3 regions of the Devosia sp. Z6_126 genome follow, and region 3 is predicted to be linked to each of the others. Evidence: riboswitches for the same ligand, from Rfam matches in the RefSeq annotation. Region 3 holds a riboswitch; each other region holds the start of a gene.

Evidence for each region. A riboswitch is a leader RNA that binds a small molecule or an ion and turns the genes downstream of it on or off. The one in region 3 is predicted to bind cobalamin.
Region 1: it holds a riboswitch for cobalamin, as region 3 does, so the genes downstream of both, bluB (5,6-dimethylbenzimidazole synthase) here and AC3YOG_RS00590 (CbtB domain-containing protein) in region 3, are expected to answer to the same signal.
Region 2: it holds a riboswitch for cobalamin, as region 3 does, so the genes downstream of both, AC3YOG_RS03320 (ABC transporter substrate-binding protein) here and AC3YOG_RS00590 (CbtB domain-containing protein) in region 3, are expected to answer to the same signal.

Annotation. Positions count from the first base shown of each region.
Region 1 covers NZ_JBYUNO010000005.1:44,024-47,292, forward strand. The annotation lists gene AC3YOG_RS18500 (diguanylate cyclase domain-containing protein) at 1-790, opposite strand, end outside; gene bluB (5,6-dimethylbenzimidazole synthase) at 1,107-1,805, opposite strand; cobalamin riboswitch at 1,847-2,025, opposite strand; gene AC3YOG_RS18510 (hypothetical protein) at 2,693-3,269, shown strand, end outside.
Region 2 covers NZ_JBYUNO010000001.1:665,179-668,447, reverse strand. The annotation lists gene AC3YOG_RS03325 (FecCD family ABC transporter permease) at 1-706, opposite strand, end outside; gene AC3YOG_RS03320 (ABC transporter substrate-binding protein) at 715-1,713, opposite strand; cobalamin riboswitch at 1,866-2,071, opposite strand; gene AC3YOG_RS03315 (LacI family DNA-binding transcriptional regulator) at 2,121-3,146, opposite strand.
Region 3 covers NZ_JBYUNO010000001.1:117,115-120,383, forward strand. The annotation lists gene cobW (cobalamin biosynthesis protein CobW) at 1-502, opposite strand, end outside; gene AC3YOG_RS00585 (CbtA family protein) at 499-1,239, opposite strand; gene AC3YOG_RS00590 (CbtB domain-containing protein) at 1,264-1,446, opposite strand; cobalamin riboswitch at 1,484-1,701, opposite strand; gene AC3YOG_RS00595 (DUF2164 domain-containing protein) at 1,796-2,050, shown strand; gene AC3YOG_RS00600 (DMT family protein) at 2,056-2,412, shown strand; gene znuA (zinc ABC transporter substrate-binding protein ZnuA) at 2,413-3,269, opposite strand, start outside.

The DNA.
Region 1 (3,269 bases), on a different contig from region 3:
GATCCACGAGCAGCAAGGCACTAATACCCTGGGGCCGATCTAGGCGAGCCTCAAGGAGTGCCCTGTTGGCTAAACCCGTCATGGCATCTGTCTCTGCAAGATGACGCAGGCGGTCGATCAGAAGACGGTCCTCGGTGATATCCTGCTTGGTGCCAAAAAGCCTTTCAGGGCGGCCGTTGGCCAGCTGCACCCCTGCTGAAAGACGCATCCATCGCTTTTGACCATCTGCTCGGATGATCTCCGCGTCCATTGTGAACTCGCCTCCGGTTTCGATAGCCCGCGCGCGGGATTCTTCCATTGCGACCCGCGAGGTATCCGAATAGTGACTGACCGTGCGGTCCCGGTTCAGAGGGGTACCTCGCTCGATACCAAACAGGTCATAAACTCCAGAACTCCACCGAAGCGCATTCTCAGCCAGACGAAACTGCCAAATGCCCAAACCGGCGCTCGCTGTAGCCTGGTCTATGAGTATCAGGTCGTCGCTCAGGTCGAATGATGCGGGACTTCCACTTTCAATCTGTCCGGGATGAAAGGCCTCGAGCGCAATCATGGCCAATTGGTTCGCCGTGCCGAGGCTCCGTGGCGTTTTATCACCCAACGTCAGCAGATGGCTGGGAGAGTGGGCGTTCCCACCAAGCGGCAGAAAAGCAAGGAAGCCAACGGGATTGCCGTCAGCAAACCTTAGTTGGTCGCGAGCGAGCGTCTCGTTGGCATAGAGGTTGGCCAGCACCAAGGGTAGCCGGACTGTCCGCGCGCGCCGCTCAAAGTCCAAAGCGGCACCTTTCAACACAAGGGAGGATCCACTCTGAACCGTTGGAGTTGAACCGCCGGTCCTTAAACAGCGAAGACTGGCGGAGGATAGACCCAGCAAGGAGCGAATGCGATCCAACCTGCTGCCCAGCTTTCGCTCAGGGACAGCTGCGTGTGGCGGTCGCATGTCGAACAACTTCACCTTGGCCCCTCAGTACTGCGTGATGGACCGTAACTCATGTTCTTTAAGAAATTTCGGCCAAATAGGCTGCTGTGTCACGGCGCCCCATAATCAATGGCAGAGTGGGAACAGGCTTTGCCGATCAATACAATCTCCGGCTGGACATACGGCGCTTTTAGGCGGGCTCACCCCAGCGATCACGATAGACCAGCTGCTCGAGCGGGAGGCGCTGGCGCCATCCACGCTGCTCGAGTTCTGGGCTCGTCATTGTCTGCTCTACCAGCCCCGCGCAGAGATAGGCGATTACGCGTAGCTGGGAGGGAATGCCCAGCACCTCCTTGAGAGCTCCTTCATCGAGAATACTCACCCAGCCGACACCAACCCCTTCTGCGCGTCCGGCCAGCCACAGGTTCTGGATGGCACAAACCGTGCTGAACACGGCCATGTCGGGCATATGGGTCGCCCCAAGCGCCACGGGACCTGCCCTGCCCGGGTCGCAGGTCACGCAGATCCCGACTGGCGCTTGCAAAATGCCCTCAAGCTTGAGGGCCGCATAATCTCTTCTGCGCTCAGGCGGGAACATGGCCATCGCCTCCGCATTGGCGCGCTCGAAAATGGCCCTGATCCGCGCTTTTTGTGCTGGCGCGGTGACGATCAGGAAGTTCCAGGGCTGCATCAACCCGACTGAGGGAGCATGGTGGGCGGCCTCTAGCATGCGCCATAACACCGCCTCCGCAACGGCGTCAGCCAGAAAATCCCGTCTCACGTCACGGCGCGTCTGGATGGCCCTGTAAACCGCGGCCTTCTCCTCGGCGGAAAACGGACCTAACGGTGCATATTGAAGGGCGGCGGGGCGATCAAAACTGGCAGGCATGGCGATGCTCCTGTGGTTTGACAGGGGCTGCTCTCCACACAGCGACCGATATAGGCCTGGCCGGTCTTCTGGCTCCGGTTCAACTCCTTCGGGAGCCTTCCCGGCCAAGACCAGTGGCATAGTTCCCGAGGATCCCCGTTACAGCGCTGGGCGCGCCGCGGTTTTGCACCGCGTTTCCGATTCTCCCGCAAGCGCGGGCACCGAGGCAACAAATTGCTAGAGCCGGTTTCCGTTCTTGTCCAGCTTCGAAAGTTCGCCGACGGACCAGGATCCCGCTAGCAGCGCGCAACATGCAGCGGATATCGATCAAGGTCGCCGCAGGCACAGCGCCGCATCTGGAAGGAGGGATTAAGCAGACACCCGTATTGCACGCGTGGGTTTGGTGCCGCGCGATTGCCATCAATTGGGCGCCCAGGTGGCCTCGACGTGGTGTGCGGCCGATCGGTGCACTTGTAGGAATTGACCATCGGGTTCGTCCATGGCCGCGCCAGGGACGAATATAGGCCCCACCAGAGATGGCCGGAATCGATCACCGGCTTGTGAGCTTGTGGCTTGCCGCGTTCGTGGACAGGGTGTTCGCGAAGCGTCGAGTAACAAGGGGAGACGGTCACCATGACCACCGATTGCACCGGGCGGATCGCCAGCCGTAGCGAACAGACAATAACGGCCTATCGCCAGAGGGTCCATAACTTACGCCTGATGGCCGAGCGGGAAGATCGGGCCGGCGGGGATATGCTGGACTCACCGGCTGGTTCTGTGCCCAGAATGAACGCTGGGCACCCAGCACCGTGCGGCAGTATCGGGCCGCCATCCTGATGGCACTGGAGACGTTACCGTCTCATCCTAAAGCGCGTACGCTCCCTGTAGAGCGCTTGCACAGGGGGCCCTTGCCGAAGAGGTCGGGACCTCGAAAGACCTCGGCAAAGAAGCGCAAGAGCCTACCCATCGCGCAGTTCACCCGGCTGGAGCAGTTCCTCCATGATTCGGGTCGGTCAGATGACAAGCTGATCCGGGGCTTCCTGGTCTTCGGGGCAGCGCTCTTCCTGCGGCCCGTCGAATATCTCAACGCTCGGGTGGAGGGCATGATGTTGATGGTGCAGAACGCCAACGCCACCAATGGGCGGGGAAATGGTGAGGAACGCGAGCGTGATCTTGAACCCATGGGCAAGAAGGCTATTGCCCCGCTAGTGAAGTTCCTGGACCGCCTGTGTGCAGCGGTCCATGAAGCCGGCGCCTGGAAGAAGCTCCATAGCCGGCTCGCTTCGCGACTGGCCCGCATCTGCAAATGCCTCGGCATCGCGCGGGTCAGCCTCTACACCCTGCGCCATGTCGGGATGGCTACGGCCAAGAGCTGGATGGCGCCCGAGGAGGTCGCCGCCTCGGCGGATCATGCCTCGGTCCACACTGCCATGACGCATTATGCCAAGCGCAGGACAGGTTGGGTGGGACTTCAGGCTGGCAGGA
Region 2 (3,269 bases), 550 kb from region 3:
GGGCCGCATCGTCCCCGAAGGTGAAGGCATCGAGCGCTCGGGCATAGCGCAGGCAGACGATGAGCCCCGCGCCAACCACGCCTGCCGCAAGGCCCACATCGCTCCAGCGTACGCCGGCAAAACTGCCCAGCAGCCAGAACATGACGCTGCGCGCCTGTTCGGCATCGGCCGAAGTGCTGACGACATAGGAGGTCAGCGCATTGAACAATTGCGAAGCGGCGACACCGGCCAGGATCGTGCGCTCGGCGCTGCCCGCCGCGCCTCGCGCGAGGAGAATGACAAAGGCAAAGGCGGCCAGGGCTCCGGCAAAGGCGCCCAGCGGAATCGCGGCGCTACCCGCCCCCATGCCGAGCACGATAACGCAAACCGCCCCGGTCGAGGCGCCCGCCGAAACGCCCAGCACATAGGGTTCGGCCAGCGGGTTGCGCAGCAGCGATTGCAGGATCGCGCCACACAGCGCCAGCCCCGCCCCGCAGGCGGCCGCCACCAGCGAGCGGCTGAGCCGATAGTCCCAGATTACGCTTTCCTGGATGCGGCTGATCTCGAACTGCGTCCAGCCCAGGCGATTGGTGATGGCCTGGAGCGTGGTGTGGAGCGAAATGGGCATTTCGCCAATCCCCACGCCCAGCGCCACGGCAAGGGGCAGCAGCAAGGCTGCCCCGCCGATCACCGATCCCCCCAGCCGCGCGCGGCGCCGCTGGGTCATTGCCATGCTCATTGCAGCAGGCCTTGGCTCTGCAGCGCTTGGGCCAGGGTTTCGAGCCCGCCAATCGTGCGCAGGGTCGGGTTCATCGCCTGCGCGTCGAGCAGCACCAGATGGCCCGCCTCGACGGCGCTGAGCTGGCTCACCATGGGGTCGGTTTGGAGAAACTCCACTTTGACGGCAGGGTCATCGGCCGGCCGATTGCGCCGGTCCATCGTGCCGACGACGATGACGGTGGGGTCGGCCGCGGCAATCGCTTCCCAGCTCACCAAAGGCCAGTCTTCATCGCTGTCGACGATGTTACGGGCGCCCAGCACCTCCATCATATAGGCCGAAGCGCCATTGCGGCCCGCTACCCAGGCATCCCCGGCAATTTCGGGGCTCGAAAACCAGAACACCATGGAAACGCCCGCCGCGCGTTTCCCCAGTTGCGCGCGCACGGCCGCTTCGCGGCTGCGCAGCGCGCTCACCAGTTCGGCGCCCCGCTCATTGACGTCAAAGATTGCCGCCAGTTCGCTGATCTCCTGGTAGAGCAGTTCGCTGGTCCAGGGCTCGAGGCGCACGCCATCGCCATTGCTGGCGTCCTTCATGGCGCAGGTGGTCGGCGAGATATAGCTCGGGATGCCGAGATCGGCATATTGCTCGCGACTGCCCGCTTCATCGCGCATCCCGAACTGGGCGGCAATGAAATCGGGCTCGGTGCCAAGGATTGCTTCATAGCTCGCGGTGCTGTCGGCAAGGCGCGGCACTTTCTCGTTGTCGGCGGCAACCTCGGCGAGCACCGGCGACACCCAGGTGGCCGTGCCCACCATGCGGTCGGCCAGACCCAGCAGCAGCAGGATTTCCGAGCTGTTCTGGCCGATGCCAACGGCCCGCTGCGGTGCCTCGGTAAAGGTGAGTTCGACCCCGCAATTTTCGAGCCGCAGGGGGTATTGGGTTGCCTGTTGGGCCAAGGCCGCGCTGGCGGTGGCAACAAAAATGCCGCTGGCCAGAAGGGAGAAAAGACGCATCGAAACCTCTCGTGATGCTGTTCAAGCCAAACGATCAGCCAGACACGAGGGGGAAGTTGAGGTCATGCTCCCGCTACCCCGAAGGGGGCGCCACGGCAACGATCGGACGAGCCAAAAGCCGGTCCGCACCCCACCGAAACACCTCGTTCGGTTTGCTGGTCGTTGTCCCGGCAGGTCTCCTGGCTCGCGGCTCTGGCGCTCCTCGTCCCCTTCCCGGTCGCTTGACCAGTGGCTTGGACGGTGAACTTGCCGCTTACAGTTGCGAGGGCAGCTTCGGTTTTGGCCCCTGATGGGTAATCCGCACCGTATTCCCTTTTCATCCGCGCTCGATGGCGGAACCGTGACCCCGCCGTATTAGCGGCGGGCCGGACCCTGGGCAAGGGGGAAGTGGCGGAGGGGTGTCGCAGTCAATTGCTCGCCAGCCGGGCCACCGAGCTGCGCACCACGAGCTCCGCGCGCAACAGGATATTGGTGGATTTGGGCTGCTCGTCGGCCAATAGCGTCAGCAGCAATTCCATCGCCGCTTCCCCGATCCGGTGCCGGGGCTGCTTCATCGTGGTCAGCGACGGGCTGACAAAGCTGGCAAAGGAAATATCGTCAAAGCCCATCACCGAAAACTGGCGGGGCAGCTCATAGCGGCGCGTATTAAGCGCGATGATGACCCCAAGAGCGGTGGCATCATTGACGCAGAAAAAGGCGCTGGGCAGCGCATCGCGCACAAACATCAGCTCGGCGGCGGCGCGTCCGCTTTCGGTCGTGCCATCGCCATCAAGGATCAGCCGCGGATCGATACGGATGCCGGCCCCTTCAAGGGCCGCGCGATAGCCCGCTTCGCGCAAGCGGTTGATCTCCCGGCTGCTGGAATGGCCGATAAAGGCGATGCGCCGGTGTCCCTGCGAGATCAGGTGCTCGGTGGCAACGCGGGCACCCTCGACATTGTCGACCCCGACAAAGGGAATGCTTTGCCCCGTCACCGGCTCGTTGACGGCGACGGTCGGGGGCAGGCGGGTTTCGCCGCGATCCTGCCCGAAGCCGAACGGCAGGTGGCCGGTAAAGAGGATCAATCCATCCGCCTGGTTGGAGCTGATGAACCGGAGATAATCGGTTTCCCGGCTCGGATCGTTCTGGGTATTGCCGATCAGTACCCCATAGCCGCGCTTGCTGGCTTCAGTCTCGAGACCCACGAGGATGTTGGAGAAATTGGGGTCGCCCACATCGGGGGCAAGGATCAGGATCATGTTGGAGCGCCGCATGCGCAGCGAGCGCGCCAGGGCATTCGTGGTGTAGCCGGTGCGGGCAACGGCTTCGGCGACCTTGCGGCGGGTCGCGTCGGCGACTTTGGTCGGCTCGTTGATGGCGCGGCTGACGGTGGCGATCGACACCCCGGCCATGGCCGCAACATCTTCAATGGTCGCCAGCTTTTGCTGCTGCACTCGGCCCCGCTCCGCCCCCCGCGCCGCTCGGTTGCGCTGCAACCGGCTTACGCCCAGACAAGTGTCATTTGCGCGATCAACAGTGCGCCTGTGCCCCTTAGCAGAGGTCGATCCAGGCGGCAC
Region 3 (3,269 bases):
CGCCCAAGGGCGTTTCGTGATCGAGCATTTCGTCGAGGCGGCGCTGCCGGTCGACGGCGGCTTCATCGGCGGCAAAGCGGCCCTCGGCAAGGGCGGCGGCATCGGCGACGGTCACGACGCCATCAACGGTCACCTGCGCCTTGATCTCGGGCCAGTTGAAGGCGCGGATCAGGGGCTGGGGCAAAGCCAGGCCCGAGGTTTCGATGACGATGTGATCGAATTTTTCGGGGCGGTTGAGCAGCGCCTGCATGGTGGGAATGAATTCGTCGGCCACGGTGCAGCAGATGCAGCCATTGGAGAGTTCGACCATGTCCTCTTCACGGCAGGTCTCGTCGCCGCAGCCGGCGAGGATGTCCTTGTCGACGCCGAGATCGCCGAATTCATTGATGATGAGGGCAATGCGCTTGCCCTTGGGGGCATGGGCGAGGAGGTGACGCACGAGGGTGGTTTTGCCCGCGCCCAGAAAGCCGGTGATGACGGTGGTGGGGATCTTGGTGGTCATGCGGGAGCTCCGATGGGGTGGGAAGCCTCGCGGCGGGCGAGGCGATCATTGACGAGGCCGAAGACGACACCCAGCACCAGCCAGAACACGGCTGAAGTGCCGATGGTGGCGGCGGCAAAGGCGGTGGCGAGATGGGCGGGAACGGCGCTTGGCTCTTCGGGAGCCGCGGGGGCGCCCACGATGTGCGGCGCGAGGACGAGTGCGAGCGCCACGGCAATGGCCCAGCCCGCCCGGGTCTTGGCCAGCAGCAGGCAGGCGGCGCCGGTGGCAAGGGCCGTCGCGACCCACCAGAGCTGGCGGGCGCCCAGATCGGCGGCGGGCATGCCGGGCAGTTCGGGCGGCAGGCCAAAGGCGGGCGCGAGGGTGAAGCTGGCAAAGCCGGCCAGGCTCCACAGCAGAGCATTACCGGCCGTGATGGGAATATTGGCCAGGAGGCCCACGGCGCCGATCACGAGGGCAAAGCCAGCGGCGGCGAGCAGATTGGCGAGCACGGTATAGAGGGTGCGCTCAAGACCATCCTGGGGCGCCCATTCGTCAGCGCCATAATCATGGGCCGGGGTGCCGGGGGCGTGGGTATGCTCGGCAGGCGGCTCCTCACCATGGGAATGGCCACCCTCCCCTTCGAAGCTTTCGGCATGCAGGATCAGCGGGGTGACGCGGAAATGCTGGATCGTGGATGCCACAAGGCCAGCACAAAGGGCTGCGACCAGCGCAGCAAAAAACAGATTGCGGAACATTTTTGGTCGTCTCTCGTGCCCGCCCTAGTGGCAGGGAAAGCCCATGGCGTGGCGGGTGTCGTGGGCGCCGTTGTGCAGGCGATAATCGCCGGCAAAGCCGGTGCCGACCAGGAGGGTCAGCCCAAGCAGGAGCGCAAGCGAGCCCGCGACAAGACGCTGGGACAGCGAAAGAGACTGAAGGCCAGTCGAAACAGTGGTGGTATTCATGCGGCACCCTCCGTGCGCGAAACGAAAAAGAGCTTACAAGCTCGTTGCAGTGCCGGCAGGTCTCCTGGCTTGCGGTGAATAGAGCGCCTCTCGCCTTCCCGGCAGCTTGGCTGCCAGTGGCATAAGGAGAGGAGCGCACCGCTTACAGTTGCGGGGGCAGCCACGGTTTTGGCCCCTGATGGGTAATCCGCACCGTGTTCCCTTTTGATCCCCGCGCCACAACGGGCTTGGGGAACCGACACAGGCTGTGTTCTCGCATGGCGGGCCGGAGGGGTCAATCGCGGCGTGGCGCTTGCCGGACGGGCGACTGCGGCATTATCGTGCCGCCGATTCTGGAGCCCTGCCCGCAATGAAGCCGATCAAGTTCAGCCGCGACGAAACCAAAGCCATGGTGGCGGAGATCCAGGATTATTTCCGGCTGGAGCTGGACCAGACCATCGGGCCGATGCCGGCCGAGATGCTGATGACTTTCTTTGCCGAAAAGATGGGCGCTTATTACTATAATCGCGGGCTGCATGACGCCCAGGAGCTGCTGCGCAAGAAGGTCGAGTCGATCAGCGATGCGCTGTATGCGCTCGAGCAGCCCACCAAGGGCGCGCGGTAGTCGCGATGGGCTGGAACTTTGCCACGCTGGCCCCGATCGGGCTCTTGATCGCGTCCAACCTCTTCATGACCTTTGCCTGGTATGGGCACCTCAAATTCCCCGGCACGGCGCTGTGGGTGGTGGTGCTGGCCAGCTGGGGCATCGCGTTTTTCGAGTATTGGCTGGCGGTGCCCGCCAATCGCATCGGCTACGGGGTTTATAGCGGCGCCGAACTCAAGACCATTCAGGAGGTGATTTCCCTCTCGGTCTTTGTGCTGTTCAGCGCCACTTATCTGGGCGAGCAGTTCACCTGGAACCACGGGATCGGGTTCGGGCTCATTGCGCTGGGGGCGTTCTTTATCTTCAAGGGGCCGCTGGGTTAGTTAGCCCAGGCAGTCCAGGAGCCCATTGGCGAGGCCGCGCAGCAGTTCGGGGTAAAGGTTTGGGCCTTCGGTGAGGGCCCCGCCTTCGGGGTCGAGCACACCGGCTTTGGCCGTGCTGCCCTCGGTGATGGCGGCGATGATGGTCGGCTCGAAATTGGGTTCGGCAAAAACGCAGGTGGCCCCGAGTTCGGCCACGCGGGCGCGCAGGGCGTCGATCCGCTGGGCGCCGGGCATGACGTCAGGGGTGACGGTGACGGAGCCCGCGACGGTGAGGCCGAAGCGGTTCTCGAAATACTGGTAAGCGTCGTGAAAGACGAGGAAGGGCTTGTCGGCGACGGGTGCGAGGGTCGCGGTCAGTTCGGCTTCGAGCGCGGCCAGGTCGGCTTTTTCGCGCTCGGCATTGGTGGCGTAGGCGGTGGCGTTTTCCGGGTCCGCTTGGCTGAGCGCCGCGGCGATGGCATCGACCATGTGCATGGCGTTTTGCGGATCGAGCCAGAAATGCATGTCGCCGCCGGCATGATCATGGTCGTGCTCTTCGTGGTCATGCTCGTCGTGATCATGCCCTTCGTGGTCATGGCCTTCGTGGTCATGGCCTTCGTGGTCGTGCTCATGGTCATGACCCTCGCCCTCGTGGCTGTGGGCTTCGAACGTGCCGCCTTCGCGGACCGGCAGGAGGGTGATGCCAGGGGCTTGGCTCAGCTCCACCACCTCGGCCTCGCCCGACAGCGTGGTCAGTGCATCGGCGAGAAACAGCTCCATGCCAGCGCCGGTCCAGAACACGAGATCAGCATCCTGCAGCGCGCCGGCATCGGACGGGCGCAGGGCATAGGTGTGGGGCGAAGCGGCGCCGCGAACGA